DNA from 3 places in the Streptomyces sp. NPDC017936 genome. Region 1 is predicted to be linked to each of the others. Evidence: riboswitches for the same ligand, from Rfam matches in the RefSeq annotation. Region 1 holds a riboswitch; each other region holds the start of a gene.

The links. Region 1 has a riboswitch for S-adenosylmethionine ahead of ACH4F6_RS06360 (amino acid ABC transporter permease). Riboswitches for the same ligand answer to the same signal wherever they lie in the genome.
Region 2: it holds a riboswitch for S-adenosylmethionine, as region 1 does, so the genes downstream of both, ACH4F6_RS29040 (aminotransferase class V-fold PLP-dependent enzyme) here and ACH4F6_RS06360 (amino acid ABC transporter permease) in region 1, are expected to answer to the same signal.
Region 3: it holds a riboswitch for S-adenosylmethionine, as region 1 does, so the genes downstream of both, thrC (threonine synthase) here and ACH4F6_RS06360 (amino acid ABC transporter permease) in region 1, are expected to answer to the same signal.

Annotation. Positions count from the first base shown of each region.
Region 1 covers NZ_JBIRHK010000002.1:627,319-634,677, reverse strand. Annotated here, with positions in the region: gene ACH4F6_RS06370 (transporter substrate-binding domain-containing protein) at 1-54, opposite strand, end outside; gene ACH4F6_RS06365 (amino acid ABC transporter ATP-binding protein) at 128-910, opposite strand; gene ACH4F6_RS06360 (amino acid ABC transporter permease) at 907-1,890, opposite strand; SAM riboswitch class IV at 2,250-2,373, opposite strand; gene ACH4F6_RS06355 (glutathione S-transferase C-terminal domain-containing protein) at 2,442-3,338, opposite strand; gene ACH4F6_RS06350 (putative leader peptide) at 3,481-3,603, opposite strand; tRNA gene ACH4F6_RS06345 (tRNA-Pro) at 4,072-4,145, opposite strand; gene ACH4F6_RS06340 (Ldh family oxidoreductase) at 4,218-5,288, opposite strand; gene ACH4F6_RS06335 (thiamine pyrophosphate-dependent enzyme) at 5,309-7,039, opposite strand; gene ACH4F6_RS06330 (amidohydrolase family protein) at 7,053-7,359, opposite strand, start outside.
Region 2 covers NZ_JBIRHK010000015.1:224,542-231,900, reverse strand. Annotated here, with positions in the region: gene ACH4F6_RS29050 (rhomboid family intramembrane serine protease) at 1-453, shown strand, start outside; gene ACH4F6_RS29045 (Lrp/AsnC family transcriptional regulator) at 450-731, shown strand; gene ACH4F6_RS29040 (aminotransferase class V-fold PLP-dependent enzyme) at 766-2,127, opposite strand; SAM riboswitch class IV at 2,327-2,443, opposite strand; gene trpD (anthranilate phosphoribosyltransferase) at 2,518-3,582, opposite strand; gene ACH4F6_RS29030 (cytochrome bc complex cytochrome b subunit) at 3,722-5,344, opposite strand; gene ACH4F6_RS29025 (Rieske 2Fe-2S domain-containing protein) at 5,341-6,408, opposite strand; gene ACH4F6_RS29020 (c-type cytochrome) at 6,405-7,217, opposite strand; gene ACH4F6_RS29015 (heme-copper oxidase subunit III) at 7,282-7,359, opposite strand, start outside.
Region 3 covers NZ_JBIRHK010000005.1:116,103-123,461, reverse strand. Annotated here, with positions in the region: gene ACH4F6_RS12370 (MoaD/ThiS family protein) at 418-693, opposite strand; gene thrC (threonine synthase) at 734-2,023, opposite strand; SAM riboswitch class I at 2,042-2,187, opposite strand; gene ACH4F6_RS12360 (glucosyl-3-phosphoglycerate synthase) at 2,367-3,338, shown strand; gene ACH4F6_RS12355 (trehalose-6-phosphate synthase) at 3,457-4,893, shown strand; gene otsB (trehalose-phosphatase) at 4,881-5,741, opposite strand; gene ACH4F6_RS12345 (DUF3263 domain-containing protein) at 5,908-6,150, opposite strand; gene ACH4F6_RS12340 (extracellular solute-binding protein) at 6,173-7,359, opposite strand, start outside.

The DNA of each region.
Region 1 (7,359 bases):
TGTCGCCGCGGTGATGCCGCGTATCAGGCCGCGTCGGGAGAGCTGGAGGGGCATGGCTGTCCTTAGTCGTTCGCAGAGGGATGGTGGAGGAGGCGTGGGGGGAAGCGGTGGGGCCCGGCCGGCCGGGTCAGAGGACCTTGCTCAGGAAGTCCCGGGTGCGCTCGTGCCGCGGCTTGTCCAGGACCTCGGCGGGCGGACCCTGTTCGACGATCCGGCCGCCGTCGATGAACACGACCCGGTCGGCGATCTCGCGGGCGAAGCCGATCTCGTGGGTGACGATCACCAGGGTGGTGCCGCTCCTCGCCAGGTCCTTGATGACGGCGAGGACCTCACCGACGAGTTCGGGGTCGAGGGCGGAGGTGGGTTCGTCGAAGAGGATGACCCCGGGGCGCAGCGCCAGGGCGCGGGCGATGGCCACGCGCTGCTGCTGACCGCCCGACAGCTGCCGGGGGTAGGCGGCCGCCTTGTCCGCCAGGCCGACCCGTTGCAGCAGTTCGCCGGCGAGTGTCCGGGCCTCCGCCTTGCCGAGCCTCCCGGTCGCCACCGGGGCGGCGGCCACGTTGTCCAGCACCGTCAGGTGCGGGAAGAGGTTGAAGTTCTGGAACACGAACCCGATGCGGCTGCGCTGGGTCAGGATGACCCGCTCGCTCAGCTCCTTCAGCCTCTCGCCCTGCCGGCGGACGCCGATGAGTTCGCCGTTGACGCTGACGTAGCCGATCTCCGGCTTCTCCAGGTGGTTGATGACCCGCAGCAGGGTGGACTTGCCGGAGCCGGACGGGCCGAGGATCACGGTGACCTCGCCGGGCCGCACCGTCAGGTCGACCCCGTCGAGCACCCGGTGGGAGCCGTACCACTTGTGCACGTCGTGCACCTCGACGGCGGCGGCGTCACGGGGCGTCCCGGCGGTCATACGGCGGCCTCCCGGCGGATGCGGTCCCGCAGGCCGGCGAGACCGGTCCGCAGCTTCTGCAACGGGGTCGGCGGCAGCGTGCGGGTGGCGCCGCGGGCGTAGTACCGCTCGACGTAGAACTGGACGACGGACACGACGCTGGTGAGGATCAGGTACCAGACGGTGACGACCAGCAGCAGCGGCACGATGTCACCGGGGTAGGTGGAGCCCATGGTCTGCGCGGTCCCGAACAGGTCGAGCAGCGAGACGTAGAAGACCAGCGAGGTGCTCTTGATCAGGCCGATGAGCTGGTTGACGTAGTTCGGGGTGATCGAGCGCAGCGCCTGCGGCCAGACGATCCTCCTGAACCGGTAGCCCTTCGGCAGGCCGAGCGCGGAGGCCGCCTCGTGCTGGCCCTGGTCGACGGAGAGGATGCCGCCCCGGACGACCTCGGCCGCGTACGCCGCCTCGTTGAGGCTGAGGCCGACGACGGCCACGGCCATGTCGGTGGCCAGCCGGGACTCGTCGAAGGTGAAGAAGGCCGGTCCGAAGGGGACGCCCACGCTGAGCGTCTGGTACAGGGCGCTGAAGTTGTAGAGGAACAGCAGGACCACGATCAGCGGTATCGAGCGGAACGCCCAGACGTAGGTCCAGCTCACCGCCCGCAGCACCGGGCTCTTCGAGAGCCGGGCCAGGGCGAGGAGGATGCCGCCGAGGAGCCCCAGCACCGCGCTGTACGCGGTGACCTCGAGGGTGATGAGGAGTCCGTCGAGGATGGTCGGCCGCAGGAACCAGTAGCCGAACCGGTCCCACTGGTAGAAGGGGTTGGAGACCAGACCGTGGAGGAACTGGGCCGCCAGGACCAGCACGATCGTGGTGGCGATCCAGCGGCCGGGGCGGCGCAGCGGCTGGACCCGCTGCGCGGTCAGCGGTTTTGACGGGGTGTCGGGGGACGGCGGTGCCTCGGTGACGGACACGGCGGCGCCTGGGGGTTCGCTCATGAGGGGCTCCGGCGGAATGGGGATGCCCCGGGACACGGCGGCCGCGGTGTGACCACGGCGGCCGCTTCGCGGCGGGACGGGACACACGGCAACGCACGGGAACCGGAGGCTGGGCGGACAAACACACCGCTCACGCGGTGTTCGTCAGGAACGCGGGGCTGCGGAGGGGGACGTCAGCCCCGACAGCGGGCACGGCCCGGTGCGGTACACAGTGCGCTGTTCACGCGGAGCAGGTCGACGGCCCGGTCGGCGACGAGCGGCTGCGCGGACGGGTGTACGCAGCCCCGAGGGCGGCGGGGCGCCGTCCTGAGAGCTGCGTACATGGTGTTCTCCGTCATCGTCACGGCCCCCGGGGGGGCCTCGCGCGCTTACCGAATCGTCCGTGCCGGCACGTCATCCGGTCCGGTCGTCACCTGGGGCACCCCACCGCGGCGCGAGGGTTGCCGGTCAGCAAGCCAGGGCTTGTCGCTGACGCTCATGACCGTTCTGGGCCGTAAGTTAAGACAGTTGCCCGAACGGATGTCAACGTCCGGTCCACTGGGTGGACCGGGTCAGGGGCGCCCGGCCTGCGGTCGCGGGCCCTGGTCGGGGGTCGCGTGGGCCGCCCAGTCCAGGATCTGGACAGCGGCCCCGGCGGCCTCCAGGCCCCGGCAGCGGGCGCGGTGACGGCGGTCGATGCCGTCGAGGTCGAGGTGTCCGCCGAACGCCGGGTGCGCGGCCAGACGGCGGGCGTAGGCCCACAGGGCCGGGTGGCCGGCGATGCGCTGCACGGCTCCCGCGTCGAGGTGGTGACGGTGCACGGTGTCGAGCTGCACCAGGGCCACCCACAACTCGACGTCGGCCGCCGTCATCCGATCACCGATCAGGTACGGTTGCGCGCTGAGCCCCCGCTCCAGGACGCCGAGCGTGGCGAGCAGGGTGTCGAGGGCCTCGGCGCGTTCCGTCGCGTCGGCGTGGGCCGCCCCGGCGCGCTGCGCGGCCTCCTCGATGCCCTGTGCGCACATCCGCTCGACGGCCTCGATCTCCGACCCGGCGCCGCACGGGTACAGCGTGGGCCGGCCGCCGCCGAAGCGGCGGGCGAGGTCGCGGGCGATGTCGGGGCCGTGGGTGGAGACGATCCGCCCGGACCAGTCGTCGCTCAGCACGGGGCCGACGGCGGGCCCGGTGTAGTGGTGGGCGCTGGCGTCGTAGAGCGGGCGCAGCGCCAGGTGGCCTCCGTCGGGACAGTCGGGCACGGCGGGCAGGAGCGTCAGCGGACAGGCCCGGTCCAGGCCGAGCAGGCCGTGGACGACGGCGATGCGCAGGCCGTCGGGGTCGGCCGTGGTCAGGTGGAGGCGGTAGCGGCGCGGCACGGCGTAGTGGCCGCTGCGGGCGTCGCGGCCGATGCGGCCCCGGAAGGCGGGGGCGGGACGGGTGGACGGGTGGGCGGCCGGCGGTGTGACGGACATGACTCTCCCAGGGGGCGGTCGCGCGGACGGACGCGCGGCGGATGCGACGTCTGGCGGGAGGGCGCGGCTCCGGTCCGCGCGCGCCGGCGGGGCCGGTGCCCTGGGGCACCGCCGGTGCGGCCGGGCGCGGGGTCGGGCCGGTTCAGCCCCGGGTGTCGATCGCGCTGCAGACGCGCAGCAGATCGATGTGACGGCGGGAGGTGAGAAGGGGCGACGACCACGCCGTGCGGCTCACGCGGCTGGCGACCGGCTCAAGGCACCCCATGCTTCCCTACCTGTTCACTAGGATTCCCGAACCGAGTGTCGATCGGGCCCCGGCCGCCGTCAAGAGGGCGTCCACGAGGTGAGTACGGCACTGCGGGGCGGCGCCCCGCGACGCGTGGCCCGGCGTCCACCGCCCCGCGGGGCGGCGCCCGGGCTCGGCGTCGCGCCTCCTGGCCGGGCGGACCGCTCCTGGACGGGCCCCTCCTGGGCGGACCGGCCCGTCCGCGGGCGACGGCGCACGGACGGGGGACGCGGGGTGGCGTGGTCCGGGTCCGGGGAGGCGGAGCGTGTCGTGGCGGGCGGCGACGAACGTGAGGGGGCGGCTCTCTAACCGGGCGTCGCCGTCCTCCTGCGGATCCGGCACGGCGCCTCCCGCGTCCGAGCCGTGCGGTGGTCTTCCGACGACCGAGGGCCCTGGCTCACCCGAGTGAACCAAGGCCCTGTACGAGGCGGGTTGCCGCCTCCGCGGTCGGGACGACAGGATTTGAACCTGCGACCCCTTGACCCCCAGTCAAGTGCGCTACCAAGCTGCGCCACGTCCCGTCGCGCTCCGCGACGGTGAACCGTGGGAACGCGCAGGTAAACACTACCGCACGCGCGCCGGTGCCGGGTCCCCTATCCGGCGGCTCCCGGCAGGGCCACGCCCAGCCGCGCGGCGCGCTCGGTCAGCTCGCGCCACACCTTCGGCGCGACCGGCACGCCCTTCTCCCCGCGCCCGGCGGCCACGGCGGCGCTGCGTTCGCCGGGGTAGAACACGCCCTCGGCGCCGTCCGCCGCGGGCAGGCCCTTCAGGGTGTCCAGAGTGGCGTCGACGGCCTCGGTGAAGGCGTCCGCGCCGCCGAAGGCGGCCGGGTCGACGGCGATGAGCAGCGCGTTCTGACGGTGCTCGCGTCCCGCCGGGTCGTCCGAGTGGAAGGACGCGAAGATCGGCGCGCCGACCAGCACGCTGGTCAGCAGTTCGAACGCCAGCGACATGCCGGATCCCTTCGCCCCGCCCAGCGGCAGCGGCATGACCGCCTTGTCCGGGTCGGTGGTCGGGGTGCCGTCCTCGGTGGCGGCCGCGCCCTCGGGCAGCGGGGTGCCGTTCGCCTTCGCCTGGCGGATCCTGCCCAGGGCGATGGTGGCGGTGGCCATGTCGAGCAGCAGCGGGGCGCGGGACGACGACTCGGCGGTCGGCACGGCGACGGCGAGCGGGCTGGTGGCGACCGCCGCGCCCTTGACGCCGGTGTAGCCCATGTTGGGCATGCCGGCGACGAAGCCGATGCCGACCAGCCCCTGCTCGGCGATCTTGGACACGTAGTAGCCGATGGCGCCGGTGTGCACGGTGCGGCGTACGCCCACCGCGGCGACGCCGTTCGTCCGGGCCCGGGTGACCGCCTCGTCGGCGGCGGCGGACAGGGCGACCGGTCCGGGGGCGCGGTCGGCGTCCAGGACGGCCGCGGCGGGGGTGGAGGACTCCACCGTGATGTCGGCGCCGGCGTTGGCGACGCCCTTCTCCAGCAGGTCCAGGTAGGCGGGGACCCGGGCGACGCCGTGCGAGTCGACGCCTCGCAGCGCCGCCCAGACGAACACGTCGGCGGTGGTGCGGGCGTGCTCGGCGCTCAGGCCGCCCTTCTCGAGGAGGGCCGCGGAGAGGGTGCGCAGCTCCTCGGCGGGGACCAGGACCTTCTTGGGTGTGTCGGGCATGGTGGCGGGTGCCTCCTGGTTCAGCGGGTGACGAGGACGTCGACGACGGCGGTGGTGCCCTCCGTCACGGCCTTGAGGGCGCGCTCCAGCGCGGGCGCCAGGGCCTCGGTCGTGTCGACGGTCTCGGTGTGCATCCCGAACGGCTCGGCGAACCGGGCCAGTCGGGGCAGTCGGTGCAGGTCGGTGCCGAGCCACTCGCCGGTCTCGGCGGCCGCGCCCTCGGGGTAGAACCTGCGGTGGTTGAGGTTCATCGATTTGTAGACGCGGTTGTTGAACACCACGACCAGCACGGGCAGGTCGTACGCCTTGCTGGCGTCGTACGACTGGATGACCGGGTTGTAGGCGAAGGCGCCGTCGCCGACGGTGAGGACCACCGGGCGGTCGGGGGCGGCGAGCTTGACGCCGAGCGCGACCGCGATGCCCTGGCCGAGGCCGCCCTGCACGTAGAAGTACGAGTCGGGGGCGTCGGTGCGCAGGTGGCGCTTGACGGTCCGGCTGTGGGTGATCGTCTCGTCGACGACGATGCCGTCCTTGCCGTCGAGCAGCCCGCGCAGCGTGGCGGCGACCAGCACCGGGTCGACGCCCTCGGCGTCCCCGGCCCGTTCCCCGGCCTTGGTCTCGGCCTGCGCGACGGCGGCCCGCTCGGCCGCGAACCGGGTCTCCTGCGCGGCGAGGCGCTCGGCGACGGCGGCCTCGTCGAGGTCCTTCGCGCGCTTGGTGAGCTGGCGCAGGGTGTGGGCGACGTTGCCCTCCAGGTAGGTGTCCGCGAACAGGACCTGGTAGACGACGTGCGGGCGCTGCGGGACCTCGTCGATGACGACGATCCTCGCCCGGGAGGGCTCGCGGCTCGGCGGGTAGAACGGCACGCGGCAGTTGACCAGCAGGATCAGGTCCGCCGTGTCCATCCACGGGCCGATGTCGGTGCCGGCGTGCAGCCGGTGGGTGCGCGGGAAGTTGCCGCACACCGCCGAGTCGGGCTCGACGACCGGGATGTTCCAGGCCTCGGCGAAGGCCGTCAGGGCCTCGAAGCCGCCCGCCTCCCGGCCGGCCGTCTCCGTCACGATCACCGGGTTGCGGGCCTCCCGGATCATCCGCGCGACCGGGTCGACCTCCTCCGGGGAGCTGTGCGTGGAGCCCGGCGCGACGACCGGCTTGGCCTCGCGGCCGTCCCAGTCCTCGAGCAGGATCTCCAGCGGGACGTTCAGGTAGGCGGGGCCGGCCGGGGCGCGCCACGACAGTTCCGCCGCCCGCGTGATCATGGTGGGCAGCGTGTGCACGCTGGCCGCCTGGGTGGACCACTTGGTGAACGGCTGGGCGATGCCGTGCGGGCCGCCCACGATCGACAGGTTGCGGTACCACTGGCCGCCCGGGTCGTGGCCGGGGGCGTCGCCGTACGTGGTGGACTCCGAGGAGGCGACCACCATGGGCACGCCCGCGAGGAGCGCGCCGTGCACCGCCATCGACCCCTGGAGCAGGCCGGGGGCGGCGTGCAGCAGCACCCCCTGGGGGCGGCGCTTGAGGAGTCCGTAGCCGGTGGCCATGCCGACGGCGACGGTCTCGTGGGTCAGGTCCAGGTACCGCGGGGCCGGCTCGCCGTCGCGGTGGCGGCGGGCCAGCGACTCCCACACCGGGGCCCATTCGGACCCCGATGAGCAGAAGAGGTAGTCGGCGCCGACGGCGTTGAAGGCGGATACGAAGGCGGCACCGCCGTCACCGCCGTCGGCGCCCGGCGTGTTGTTGCTGTCCGTCATCTCTGGTGGTTCCTCAGCCCTCGATCGGCCAGTTCAGGACCTCGGAGATACCGCGGCCCATGATCCACTCCAGCTCCTCGGGCGTGAAGTCCCAGTGCTTGGTGAACTGTTCGATGGTGTCGGTGTACGTGATCCCGTGGCCCAGGAGCCGCGTGATGTCGGTGCCGTAGAAGCAGCGCTGCGGGCCCATCCTGTCGACCATCTCGCGCACGTACTTCTGGATGTTGTCGTTCGGGAACGGCTGCGTCGAGTAGCCCGGCAGCGCCGAGACCTTGACGTAGATGTTCGGGTGGGCGGCCAGGTCGGCGGTCTCCTGCACC
Region 2 (7,359 bases), on a different contig from region 1:
AACATGCTCTTCCTCTACGTCTTCGGCGCCATGACCGAGCGCCGCATGGGCCACGTCCAGTTCACGCTCTTCTACCTCGGCTGCGGCTACCTGGCCCTGGTGGGGTACGCCGCCGCGCACGCCGACTCCGGACAGTCCCTGGTCGGTGCCTCGGGGGCGATCTCGGCGGTCCTCGGCGCGTGCCTGTACCTGTTCCCCCGGGCGCGGGTGACCAGTCTCCTGCCGTTCCTGTTCTTCCTGCCGCTGCGCTTCCCGGCGTGGGTCGTGCTGCCCTTCTGGGCGGCCCTGCAGTGGGTGGCCGCGGGGCAGGCCGCCCGGGGGCCGGGCGTGGCGTACCTGGCCCATCTGCTGGGCTTCGGCCTGGGCCTGGTCTTCGCGTGGGCCCGGTTCCAGGGGACGACTAGAGTGAAGGCCGCCCCAGCTCCGGCCCCCGAGGGAGAGAACCAGCCGTGATCACCGCGATCGTCCTCATCAAGACCAGCGTGGACCGGATCCCCGAGATCGCCGAGCGGATCGCTTCGCTGGACTCCGTGAGCGAGGTCTTCTCCGTCACCGGCACGTACGACCTGATCGCCATGGTGCGGGTGCGGCAGCACGAGGACCTGGCGGAGGTCATCCCGGGGCGGATCAGCAAGATCCCCGGCGTGGAGGCGACGGACACGCACGTCGCCTTCCGCACCTACTCGCAGCACGACCTGGAGGCGGCGTTCGCGATCGGGCTGGACTCCTGACCCCCTGACACGGCTCCCGCGCGCGAGGCCCCCCTCACACCGCCGGGACGCAGCGGCCGTCCTCCGTCCGGTACCGCCACTTCGCGCCGTCGCTCACCAGCTCCTTCACCGCGTTCACGAAACGCTCCACGTGCTCGTCCGGGGTGCCCGCGCCGAAGCTCACCCGGACGGCGTTGAGGGACTTCTCGCCGGGGGCGGCCTCGGGGGAACCGCACTCGCCCTGGCTCCGGGGTTCGCCGCCCAGCAGGGTGCGGACCAGCGGGTGGGCGCAGAAGAGGCCGTCGCGGACGCCGATGCCGTACTCGGCGGAGAGGGCGGCGGCGAAGTGGGAGCTGTTCCAGCCCTCGACGACGAAGGAGATCACGCCCACGCGCGGGGCGTCGTCACCGAACAGGGACAGCACGCGCACCTCGGGGACCTCGGCCAGGCCGGTGCGCACCTTGTCGATCAGGTACCGCTCGCGGGCTACCAGCGTGTCGAAGCCCGCCTCGGTCAGGGCCCGGCAGGCGGAGGCGACGGCGTAGGCGCCGATCACGTTCGGGGAGCCGGCCTCGTGCCGGGCGGCGCTCTCGTGCCACTCCACGTCCACTCCCCCGTCCTCGCGCCGGGTGACCCTGCGGCTGGCGCCGCCGCCGGCGAGGTAGGGGTCGGCCTCCCGCAGCCAGTCGGCCCGCCCGGCCAGGACGCCGGCACCGAAGGGGGCGTACAGCTTGTGCCCGGAGAAGGCGACCCAGTCGACGTCGAGGTCCTGGACGGACACCGGGTGGTGCGGGGCCAGCTGGGCCGCGTCCAGGACGATCCGGGCGCCGTGGGCGTGGGCGGCGGCGGCCAGCTCGCGGACCGGCCACAGCTCGCCGGTGACGTTCGAGGCGCCGGTCACGCAGACCAGGGCCGGGCCGTGAGGGTCGCGGCCGGCGAGGGCGCGCTCCAGGGTCTCGACGGCCCGGCCCGGGGTGCGCGGGGCGTCGAGGCAGGTGACCCGGGCGTCCTTCCAGGGCAGCAGCGAGGCGTGGTGCTCGGTCTCGAAGACGAAGACCTGGCAGCCGGCGGGGAGGGCCGCGGCCAGGAGGTTCAGGGAGTCCGTGGTGGAGCGGGTGAACACCAGCTGGTCGTCGGCGCGGCAGTCGAGGAACTCCGCGACCGTCCTGCGGGCGTTCTCGAAGAGGTCGGTGGAGAGCTGGGAGAGGTATCCGGCGCCGCGGTGGACGCTGCCGTAGTACGGGGCGTAGGCCGCCACGTCGTCCCAGACGCGCTGGAGGGCGGGGGCGCTGGCCGCGTAGTCGAGCGCCGCGTAGGCGACCTCGCCGCCCGTGACGAGCGGGACGGTGACATCCGCGCCCAGAACGGGCAGCGGGGCACAGACGGACTGGGCGGCGGCAGCGGTGGAGACGGACATGGCGGAACTCCCGTGAAGGCAGGCGAGGGCGCTCGGTGGGAACCCTCGAGGAGGACACCGCACCGTGCCGGACGGCGCGTCGACGGCACGGACGCGGTGGAAGAGGTGAAAGGGATGCGGAGGCGGGGCTCTGCGGCCCTATCGCATTCGCTTGCTCACGGAAGGCTCCTCGACGACCAGGACCCCTGGTTGCTCGAGGGGTCCGCGCTTGCCGTGGACCTCGCTGCCCACGACCTGGTCTTCACCCGGGGCACCCCGCCACGGACGGAGGGTTGCCGGACAGTCGGCCGGGGCCTCATGACTGTCACTCATGACCTGGGGGAGAACGTACGCTAAGTGATCGCGGTCCCGCAACCCGTGTCCGGATCGCGGGACCGCACCCGGTGTCCGCTACGCGTTGCTGGCCGCCACCCAGCGCTCCAGCGCCCGCTCGGCCGCCCCGGAGTCGATGGACTGCGCCGCCTTCTCCATGCCGGCGCGGATCTGCTCGGCCAGCGGCGCGTCCGTCGGGTCCAGCGCCACCAGGGCCGCCGCCGCGTTCAGCAGGACGGCGTCGCGCACCGGGCCCGTCTCCCCCTCCAGCAGCCGTCGCGCGACCTCCGCGTTGTACGACGGGTCCGCGCCCCGCAGCGCCTCCACCGGCACCAGCTCGATGCCGACGTCCCGCGGGTCGAAGGTCTCCTCGGTGACCTTGCCGTCGCGCACGATCCACACCCGGGAGGTGGACGTGGTCGTCAGCTCGTCGAAGCCGTCGTCGCCGCGGAACACCAGGGAGGAGTTGCCGCGCTCGGCGAGGACACCGGCGATGAGCGGGGCCATGCGCGGATCGGCCACCCCCACCGCCTGCGCCTTCACCTTCGCCGGGTTGGTCAGCGGACCGAGCGCGTTGAAGGTGGTCCGGATGCCCAGCTGTCCGCGCGCGGCGGCGACGTGGCGCAGCGCCGGGTGGAACTTGACCGCGAAGCAGAAGGTGATGCCGGCCTCCTCGGCCACCTCGGCCACCCGCCGCGGGGTCAGTTCCAGGTTGACGCCCAGCTTCTCCAGGACGTCCGAGGCGCCGGACGCGGAGGAGGCGGCCCGGTTGCCGTGCTTGACGACCTTCGCGCCCGTGCCGGCGATGACGATCGACGACATCGTGGAGATGTTCACCGTCTTCGCGCCGTCGCCGCCGGTGCCGACGATGTCGACGGTCCGCCCCGGCACCTCGATCACGTTGGCGTGCTCGTACATCGTCCGGACCAGGCCGGTGATCTCCTCGACCGTCTCGCCCTTGGCGCGCAGCGCCACCGCGAACCCGGCGATCTGCGCGTCGGTCGCCTCGCCGCGCATGATCAGGTCCATCGCCCAGGCGGTGTCGTCCGCGCTGAGGTCCCGGCCCTCCAGCAGGCCGTTCAGCAGGGCGGGCCAGGAACGGCCCGCCGCGGTGTCGCCTCCAGCGGGGGTCACAGCGCTCATATGCCGCTCCTGGGTCAGTCCGGTCCCGCTCCCCGGGACGCGCGTATCGACGGCTCCACCCTATCCAGCCGCGGGCACGGCGAAGGGCCCCGTCCGAACACCGGACGGGGCCCTCCTGGGGTGCGTGGCGACGCAGTGATCAGTGGTGGCCGTGGCCGCTCGTGATCTCCTTGTACTCCTCGACGGTCGGCTTCGGGATCTGGCTCTCCTCGCCGTAGTACGCCTTGCTCAGCTTGGCGCGGACCTTCTCGGAGCGCTTCACCTTGCGCTCGACGCCGTTCTCGTCGACCGTCGGGCCGATCTCGGCCGGCTTGTACTGCTCGTGCGCGGTGAGCGTGTACAGGGCCTCCTGGCTGAGCGGCTCGTGGACCTCGATGTACTCACCGTGCGGCAGGCGCTTGATGGTGCCGGTCTCGCGACCGTGCAGCACCTTGTCCTTGTCGCGGCGCTGGAGGCCGAGGCAGATCCGCTTGGTGACCACGAAGGCGAGGACCGGTCCGGCGAAGAAGCCGATCCGGACGAACCAGGTGACCGCGTTGATCGACAGGTGGAAGTGGGTGGCGAAGATGTCGTTGCCACCACCGATCAGCATGATCATGTAGCCGGTGACCCAGGCGACGCCGAAGGCCGTACGGGTCGGGGCGTTGCGCGGACGGTCCAGGATGTGGTGCTCGCGCTTGTCGCCGGTGACCCACGACTCGATGAACGGGTACAGGGCGATCACACCGAGGAACAGACCGAAGAGCACCAGCGGGATGAACACGCCCAGCACGAGCGTGTGACCCCAGAAGTTGATCTCCCAGCCCGGCATGGCGCGGATCAGGCCCTCGGCGAAGCCCATGTACCAGTCGGGCTGGGCGCCGGTGGACACCTGGTCCGGACGGTAGGGGCCCAGCACCCAGATCGGGTTGATGGACGCGATGCCGGCGAGGGCCGCGATGGCGCCGAAGACCAGGAAGAAGAAGCCTCCGGCCTTGGCCATGTAGACCGGCAGCAGCGGCATGCCGACGACGTTCTTGTTGGTGCGGCCGGGACCCGCGAACTGCGTGTGCTTGTGGTAGAAGACCAGGATCAGGTGGCCGACCACCAGACCGAGCATGATGCCCGGCAGCAGCAGGATGTGGATCGAGTAGAACCGCGCGACGAAGTCGCCGCCCGGGAACTCCCCGCCGAACAGGAACATCGAGATGTACGTGCCGACGATCGGCACGGACAGGATCGCGCCCTGGGTGAAGCGGACACCGGTGCCGGAGAGCAGGTCGTCCGGGAGCGAGTAGCCGGTGAAACCGGTGAACATGCCCAGGACGAAGAGCAGGAAGCCGAACAGCCAGTTGATCTCACGCGGCTTGCGGAACGCGCCGGTGAAGAAGACGCGCATCATGTGCACGAACATGCCGGCGAGGAAGATGACCGCGGCCCAGTGGTGGATCTGCCGGATGAGCAGACCGCCACGGACGTCGAAGGAGATGTGGAGCGTCGAGTTGAACGCCTCCGACATCAGCTGGCCCTGCAGCGGGACGTAGCTGCCGTGGTACTCCACCTCGTTCATCGACGGGTGGAAGAACAGCGTCAGGTACACACCCGTGAGGATGATGATGATGAAGCTGTAGAGGCAGATCTCACCCAGCATGAAGGACCAGTGGTCCGGGAAGATCTTGCGCATGTTGGCCTTGGCCAGGGAGTAGATTCCCAGCCGACCGTCGGCCCAGTCGGCCACCCGCTCGCCCGCGGGTGCCTTCCTGCGGTCGTCGTTGTTGCTCATCCGCGCTCCCAGAAGGCAGGACCGACGGGCTCTTCGAAGTCGCCGAGCGCCTCGAGGTAGCCCTCGTCGTTCACGCCGATGCGCAGCTGCGGCAGGGCGTGGCCGGCGGGGCCGAAGATCACTCGGGCACCGTCGGACAGGTCGAAGGTGGACTGGTGGCAGGGGCACAGCACGTGGTGCGTCTGCTGCTCGTACAGGGAGATCGGGCAACCGACGTGGGTGCAGATCTTCGAGTACGCCACGATGCCCTCGTGCGACCACGCGAGTTCGCGCTTGTCCTTGATGTCCTCCGGCTGGATCCGGACGATCATCAGGGCGGCCTTGGCGATCTCGGTCTGGAAGTCGTGGTCGTGCTCCTCCAGGCCCTCCGGCTTGGCGAAGGTGAGGGAGCCGACCGCGACGTCCGAGGGACGCAGCGGCTCGTTGGTGTTCATGTTGACGAGGAGCTTGCCCTTGCCCCACAGCGTGTGGCGCAGCTTGTCCTCGGGCAGCGGGCCCAGGTCGCGCAGCAGCACGACGCCGGAGAGCGGGAACAGGGCCAGCGCACCGAACATCGTGTTGCGGATCAGCTTGCGGCGGCCCAGCGCGGACTCCGTGGCGCCCTGCTTGAAGTCGGCCATGACCTTGGCCTTGACCTCGGGCGACGCCTCGATCGGGTGACGCTCGTCGGCGACCTCCACGTCGGACATCAGCGTGCGGGCCCAGTGGACCGCGGCCGCGCCGATGCAGAACAGGGAGGCGCCCAGGGTCAGGCCCAGCGCGAAGTTCTGCGCGCTGATGTGCCCGAGCGGGAACACGAAGATCGACTTGTCGTGCGGGATCGCCACGTACGAGGCGATGAAGCCGACGGTGGCCAGCATCGACACCGTGAACAGGAGGGCGACCGCACGCTCGGACCGCTTGGCGGCCCGCTCGTCGATGTCCTGCATCCGGTGCTCGTGGGGCGGCAGCCCCGGGTCGGCGAACGGGTGCTTCTCGTCCGCGACGCTCACCGCACCGTGTACGCCGTGGTCGGCGCCCTGCCCAGCCGGCAGGTTCTCTTCTGGAATGTCTTGGCTGCTCATGACTTCTTGGCCTTTGCGGTCCGGGCGGCGACCCACACGGCGACGGCGATCAGCCCGCCGAGACCGAAGATCCAGCCGAACAGACCCTCGCTGACCGGCCCGAGGCCGCCCAGCTCGAGACCGCCGGGGCTCTCCGTCTCATCACCGTTGACCGCGTTGAGGTAGGCGATGATGTCCTTCTTGTTCTGCTCCGACAGGGTGGTGTCGGGGAAGGAGGGCATGTTCTGCGGGCCGGTCTGCATGGCCTCGTAGATGTGCTTCGGGTCCACGCCCTCGAGGCTCGGCGCGTACTTGCCCTTGGTCAGGGCGCCGCCCTTGCCGCTGAAGTTGTGGCACTGCGCGCAGTTGGTGCGGAACAGCTCGCCGCCCTTGGCGATGTCCGCGCCCTCCGGACCGTACTCGGCCTCGGTCGGGACGTTCGGACCGGCGCCGAGCGAGGCGACGTACGCGGCGAGCTGGTCGATCTCGGCCTGCGTGTAGACGACCTTCTTCTTCGGGATCTGGGCCATCTGGGACGTCGAGGCCGGCATGCGGCCGGTGCCGACCTGGAAGTCGACGGCCGCGGCGCCCACGCCCACGAGGCTCGGACCGTCGGAGGTGCCCTGACCGCCGGTGCCGTGGCAGCTGGCGCAGCCTACGGTGTAGAGCTTCTTGCCCTCGTCGATGGCCAGGGACTGGGCGGTTTCGTCTGCCTGCGCCTTGCTCGCGGGTGCGAGCACGGCGTACAGCCCCCCGGTGCATGCCAGCGCGAGGAGTAGGACGACGAGCGCCGCCATCGGATGGCGTCGTCGTGCGGAGAGCTTTTTCACGGATTACCCCGGTGTCAGGATTTTCTGCGTCGATGCTTCTGGGATGGGTGCGGGTCGGGCCCGGCTACTTGATCATGTAGATCGTGGCGAAGAGGCCGATCCAGACGACATCGACGAAGTGCCAGTAGTAGGACACGACGAT
Region 3 (7,359 bases), on a different contig from region 1:
ACACTTCGCGGATCCGGGTCAGACCTCACCCCCCAGACTGGTTGGGGGCGTGCGCCGGAACGCGTCGACCGCGGCTGAATGTATCTGTCCAACTGCCGTCTGCAACAGGTCGATCGGACGAGAATTCTGGACGTGGGCGGCCCGAAATATGGCGAGAATTCCCCCGCACTCAGGGCAAGTCGGGCCTCACATAGGGAACGAAAGGCGCAAAACAGCTGCACACTTTGGCTACTTCTCACCGCACGCGAAGCCGGAACTCCTCTGCGTTCGGCGTGCGAATGGCGGCGAGTTCCCCAACTGTACCGCGCTCAACCACACTGAATTGCCCCCTCCGCTTCTCTCACGGAGGGGGCAATTCGATGAACGCACGGTCATCGCTCTTACCGACGGTTACTACCGGCGGGTACCGACCGGGGATCAGCCACCGGCGACGGCGGGGATGATCGAGACGCCGGCGCCGGCGGGGGTCGCCGTCTCCAGCCCCTGCTCGAACCGCACGTCGTCGTCGTTCACGTACACGTTGACGAACCGTCGGAGCTTGCCCTGGTCGTCCAGGACGCGCGCGGCGATGCCGGTGTGGTTCTTCTCCAGGTCCTCGATGACCTCGGCGAGGGTCGCCCCCTCGGCGGACACCTCGGCCTGGCCGCCGGTGTAGGTGCGCAGGATGGTGGGGATGCGGACGGTGACGCTCATGTGCTGCTGACCTCCGGTCAGGTGATTCGGCGGGTCCTGCCTACGCGAGGCCGGCTTCACGGAACGAGTCCAGGGTGGGGCGGATGGTCGCGGTGAGCCCCGTGCCGGCCACCGCGTCCAGCGTCTTCAGCCCGTCGCCGGTGTTGAGCACGACGGTCGTGAGGCTCGGGTCCAGCAGACCGTTCTCGATCAGCTTCCTGGTGACGCCGACCGTCACGCCACCCGCCGTCTCGGCGAAGACGCCCTCCGTCCGGGCGAGCAGCTTGATCGCGTCGACGATCTGCTCGTCGGTCACGTCCTCCACCGCACCGCCGGTGCGCCGCGCGATGTCGAGGACGTACGGGCCGTCCGCCGGGTTGCCGATGGCGAGCGACTTGGCGATGGTGTCCGGCTTCTGGGGGCGCACGACGTCGTGACCGGCCTTGTAGGCGGTGGACACCGGCGAGCAGCCCTCGGCCTGGGCGCCGAAGATCTTGTACGGCCTGTCCTCGACGAGGCCGAGCTTGATCAGCTCCTGCAGACCCTTGTCGATCTTCGTGAGCTGCGAGCCGGAGGCGATGGGGACGACCAGCTGGTCCGGGAGCCGCCAGCCGAGCTGCTCGCAGATCTCGTACGCCAGCGTCTTGGAGCCCTCGGCGTAGTACGGCCGCAGGTTGACGTTGACGAAGCCCCAGCCCTCGCCCGCCGGGTCGCCGATGAGCTCGGAGCAGAAGCGGTTGACGTCGTCGTAGTTGCCCTCGATGCCGACGAGTTCGCCGCCGTAGATCGCGGCCATGACGACCTTGCCCTGCTCCAGGTCGTGCGGGATGAACACGCAGGAGCGGAAGCCGGCCCGGGCGGCGGCGGCGCCGACGGCGCCGGCCAGGTTGCCGGTGGAGGAGCAGGAGAGGGTGGTGAAGCCGAAGGCGCGGGCGGCCTCCAGGGCCTGGGCGACCACCCGGTCCTTGAAGGAGTGGGTCGGGTTGCCGGAGTCGTCCTTCACGTACAGCCCGCCGGTCACGCCCAGTTCGCGCGCCAGGTTGTCGGCCTTGACGAGCTTGGTCCAGCCGGGGTTGAGGTTCGGCTTGTCCGCCACGTCGGCCGGGACGGGCAGCAGCGGCGCGTAGCGCCAGATGTTCGCGGGTCCCGCCTCGATGCGCTTGCGGAGCTCCTCCGGGTCGTAGGAGGAGAAGTCGTACGCGATCTCGAGCGGGCCGAAACACTCCTCGCACGCGAAGACCGGACCGAGGGGCACCCGGTGACCGCACTCGCGACAGGAGAGGGCGGCGGCGGGACCGAGGTCGACGGTGCTCGCGGAGTCGGTGGTGGTGGCAACTGTCTGCGCAGCCATGTGAGGGGAGGCCCTTTCTCCTCATCTTCCTCACGACGCATCTCGCCGTGAGACGGATTTGGCACCTTCCCTAGCCGGGAGCCTCACCACGACGACGTGGTGGACCGGCTGGAGGGTTGCCGGGGCTTCATCGGGCCGTGTCCCTCTGCCCCTCTGGATGAGCGGTATGCGGTTGTTGAACTCAGGGACGCGGAACGACCCCGGACATGCGATGGTCACCCGCGTTGCTCAAGACTGTAACCGAAGGCCTGGACAGTTGAGACAGACGTCCGAACCGCGAGATGGATCACAGGGTCACCGCCCGTGCACCCCGCGTGATCCCGACAGTGAGGAGCCGCAGACCGTGCTGGAAGAAGTCGAGCGCTGGTTGGTCACCCGCTCCTGGTCGGTGACCGACCGCCCGCTCCACAGGATCCTGGCCGCCAAGCGCGCCTCGGGCCAGTCGGTGTCCGTGGTGCTGCCCGCGCTGAACGAGGAGGAGACGGTCGGCGACATCGTCGCGGTCATCCGTCACGACCTCATGCAGCAGGTCCCGCTCGTCGACGAGCTCGTCGTCGTCGACTCGGGATCCACCGACCGCACCTCGCAGGTCGCCGCGGCGGCCGGCGCGCGGGTCGTCCACCGGGACACGATCCTCCCGCGCCTGCCGGCCGTGCCCGGCAAGGGCGAGGTGCTGTGGCGCTCCCTGCTGGCCACCACCGGGGACATCGTGTGCTTCGTCGACGCCGACCTGAAGGAGTTCTCCTCCGACTTCGTCTCGGGGATCGTGGGCCCGCTGCTCACCGACCCGGGCGTCGAACTGGTGAAGGCCATGTACGACCGTCCGCTGGGCACCGAGTCGGACGGGCCCGCCTCCGGCAGGTCCGCCGGCCAGGGCGGCCGGGTGACGGAGCTGATGGCCCGCCCCCTGCTCAACCTGCACTGGCCGCGGCTGGCCGGCTTCGTGCAGCCGCTGGGCGGCGAGTACGCGGCCCGCCGCACCCTGCTGGAACAGCTGCCCTTCCCCGTCGGCTACGGCGTGGAGCTGGGCATGCTGGTCGACGCCCTGCACCTGGTGGGCCTCGACGCCCTCGCCCAGGTCGACGTGGGCGTGCGCAAGCACCGCCACCAGGACGGGCAGGCGCTCGGCCGGATGGCGGCGGCGATATACCGCACGGCCCAGCTGCGGCTGGCCCGGGGGCACCTGGTCCGGCCCTCCCTCACCCAGTTCGAGCGGGGCCCGGACGGCTTCGAGCCGCGCACCTACCCGGTGGACACGGAGGAGCGGCCCCCGATGGCGCAGATCGCGGAGTACGCGGCCCGCAAGGCCGCGTGACCGTCCGGTGACCGGGGCCGTGCCGTCCGCGCGACGGGTCGTATACGGCCGGATACGACCCGTTCCGACAGCGCGTCCGTACGTTTGAGCGGATCAGGACCGGGCTAGGTTGAGGCGTATGGCTTCCACGCACGGTCCTGCTGCTCAGGGCGCCCGGGGCGCCCAGGTGCTGGTCGCGTCCAACCGCGGCCCGGTCTCCTACACGGTCCGCGACGACGGCTCGCTGCACGCCAGGAGGGGCGGCGGCGGGCTGGTCTCCGGGCTGTCGGCGATCGGCCCCGACGCGGGGGCCCTGTGGGTGTGCTCGGCCCTGTCCGAGGGCGACCGGGAGGCGGTCCGGCGCGGGGTCGGCGAGGAGGGCGTGCGGATGCTGCCCGTCCCGGCCGACGTGCACGCCGACGCGTACAACGGCATCGCCAACTCCGTGCTCTGGTTCCTCCACCACCTGCTGTACCAGACCCCGCTGGAGCCGGTCTTCGACGCGGAGTTCCGGCGCCAGTGGGCGTCGTACGAGACCTACAACCGGGCCTTCGCCGAGGCACTGGCGCAGGAGGCGGCCGAGGGCGCGGCGGTCCTGGTGCAGGACTACCACCTGTGCCTGGTCCCCGGCATGCTCCGCGAACTCCGCCCCGACCTGCGCATCGGCCACTTCTCGCACACGCCGTGGGCGCCGGTGGACTACTTCGGCCTGCTGCCCGCCGACATCCGCGTCCAGCTGCTGCGGGGCATGCTCGGCGCGGACCGCGTGGGCTTCCTGACCCACCGCTGGGCGGACGCGTTCACCGCGTGCTGCGCGGAGTTCGCGGGGGGCCTCGACGGGACCCTGGTCGGGGTGCACGGCCTCGGCGCCGACGCCGACTTCCTGCGCGCCCGCTCCCACGAGGCGGACGTCGAGGAACGCCTCCCGGTCCTGCGCGCGGAGATCGGCACGGCCCCCGACGGCGGCCCGCGCAGGACGATCGTCCGCGTCGACCGCACCGAACTCTCGAAGAACATCGTGCGCGGCCTGCTGGCGTACCGGCAGCTGCTCGACGACCACCCGGAGTGGCACGAGCGGGTCGTCCACGTCGCCTTCGCCTACCCCTCCCGCCAGGACCTCGCCGTCTACCGCGAGTACACCGCCGAGGTGCAGCGGGTGGCGCGGGAGATCAACGACCGGTACCGCACCGCGGACTGGACCCCGGTCGTCCTGCACGTCAAGGACGACTTCGCCCGCTCCCTGGCCGCCTACCGCCTCGCGGACGTGGCCCTGGTCAACCCCATCCGGGACGGCATGAACCTGGTCGCCAAGGAGGTGCCGGTCGTCTCCGACCGGGGCTGCGCGCTGGTGCTGTCCCGGGAGGCGGGGGCGTACTGGGAGCTGGGCGAGGACGCGCTGGTGGTGAACCCCTACGACGTCCTGGAGACCGCCCGCGCCCTGCACGAGGCGCTGTCCATGGGGCCGGAGGAGCGGGCGGAGCGCACCAAGAGGCTGGCCGCGGCCGCCACCGCGCTGCCCCCGGCCCAGTGGTTCCTGGACCAGTTGCAGGCGCTGCGGGACCTTCAGCCCAGCTGATCCGCGAGCGCCCGCAGCAGCCGTACGACGCCGGCGGGCCCGTCGACGACGAGGTCCGCGCGTTCGGCGAGCTGCGTCACCTCGGCGCTGCCGCTGGCCACGAGGAGACCGGGCACGCCGTCGGAGCGGAGCTTCTCGACGGCGGCGAAGGCGGGGAGGTCGCCGAGGTCGTCGCCGGCGAAGAGGACCGCCCCGGCGCCGGTCTCACGGACGTACTCCGTCAGCGCCACGCCCTTGTCCACCCCCGGGGGCCGCAGCTCCAGCACCATCCGGCCGGGCTCGACGATCAGTCCGTGCCGGGTGGCGAGGTCGGCCAGGGGCTGCCGCAGGGCCTCGAAGGCGGCCTGCGGGTCCTCCGCCCTCCGGGTGTGCACGGCGACGGCCCGCCCCTTGTCCTCCACCCCGATCCCCGGCGTGCCGCCGGCCGCGGCCAGCACGCCCGGCAGCTCGGCCTGGACGGCCGCGACGCCCGGGTGGGGGGCCGGCGCGCTGACCGTGCCGGTCCTGGCGTCCCAGCGCTCGGCCCCGTAGTGCCCGAGCACGGTGAGGTGCTCCAGGCCCGGCACCCCGGCGAACCCGCCGTTGCGCACGGCCACGGCGGCGGGGCGGCCGGTGATCACGGCGACGGAGGCGATCTTGGGCGCGAGTCCGGCGAGCACCGGCACGGCGTCGGGGTGCGCCCGGGCCTCGTCCGGGTTCTCGACGATCGGCGCGAGGGTGCCGTCGAAGTCGAGCGCGACGAGCGTGGTGCCGGGGCGCTCCAGGATCGCGCGGAGGGCGTCCTGGCCGGCGGCGGTGACGGGGGTCGGAAGACCGGGTTCCGCGGAGTACGTCTCTTGGGTGCCCATAGAGCGACCATAACCGCGGGGTGCGCCTCCGCAGCGCCGGCACCGGCGATCCGGCCCGTCCGGCGTTCGCGGACGAGGCCCGTTCAGGGCCGGAGCGGGGATCCGGGGGCGGCGGTCCCCGGGGAGGGGAAGGGCGGGGGCGGGATCCCCTCGGCGGCCCCGCAACTCACCGTCCGCCCCGCCGGGCCTCCCGCACCCTCCGCAGCCGGTTCACCGTCACCGGGTCGTGGGCCAGCGCCCGCGGATCGTCCAGCAGCGCGTTCAGCAGCTGGTAGTAGCGGACCGGCGACAGGTCCAGCTCCTCGCGGACGGCCCGCTCCTTCGCTCCCGGCCCGGAGAACCCGCGCCGCTCCAGGGCGAGGATGTCCCGCTCCCTCGCCCCCAGCCCTGCTGCCTCTGGCCGCTCCATCCCCGCACCGTAACCCAACGGCTCAGCCGACGGAGGCGCTCTCCGCGGTGGTGGCCGTCGCCTGCAGCTGCCCGAGGACGCCGGCCGGGCTGCCGGACGACGTCACGGCCTGGCCGATCCGCTTCTTGATGTCCGCGCTGACCGCCGCCCACGAGGTCCGCCCCACCGGGTACAGCTCGGACAGCGGGAGCTGGTCCAGGAACGGCTTGAGGTCCGCGTCCTGCGCGGCCGCGCTCATCGTCTGGGACGCGGAGGTGGTGACCGGCAGCAGGTCGTACTCGCGGGAGAAGGCGAGGACGTTCTTCTCGCTGTAGACGAAGTCGAGGAAGCCCTTGATCTGCTCGGCGTGCCCGTTCTGCTTGAAGGCGGTCATCCAGTCGGCGACGCCCATGGAGACCTTGGTGGCGCCGTCGACGCCGGGCATCGGCACCATGCCGACCTGCACGCCCTTCTCGCGGGCCGCCTTCAGCAGCGACGGATGCCCGTTGAGCATGCCGACCTGTCCGGCGGCGAACGCCGCGAACGCGTCGGCCCGGTTGAGCTTGCCCGGTGCGACCGGCCCGGTCAGCCCCTTGCCGACCAGTTCGTTCTTCAGCCAGGAGAAGGTCTCGACGTTCTCGGTGGAGTCGAGGCTGTAGCCGGTGGCGGTCGCGGTGTAGCCGCCCCCGCCGCTGAGCAGCCACTGCATGGTCTCGGCCTGCGCCTCCTCGGGCCCGAGGGGCAGCGCGTACGGGTACTTCACGCCCTCCTCCTCGAGCGCCCGCGCGTCGTCGGCGAGCTCGGCCCAGGTGGTGGGCGGGGTGATCCCGGCCTTGTCGAAGAGGGTCTTGTTGTAGAAGAGCAGCCGCGTCGAGGCGGCGAACGGCATGCCGTACTGCACGCCCCGCACCTCGCCCGCGTCGGCGAGCTGCGGCACGAAGTCGGCCTGGACGGGGATGGAGAGGACGTCGCCCGCCTTGTAGAGCAGGTCGGCGGCGGCGTAGTCGGAGTACGCGCCGATCTGCGCCATGTCGGGCGCCTCGCCCGCGTCGACCATCTCCTTGACCTCGCGGTCGACGTCGTTCCAGGAGTGGACGGTGACCTCGACGGTGACGTCGGGGTGGTCCTTCTCGTACGCCTCGACCAGCGCGTCCCAGTACTTCTGGGAGCTGTTGGCGGAGCTGTCGCCGTAGTCGGCGGCGACGAGTCTGAGGGTGACGTCGCCGGAGT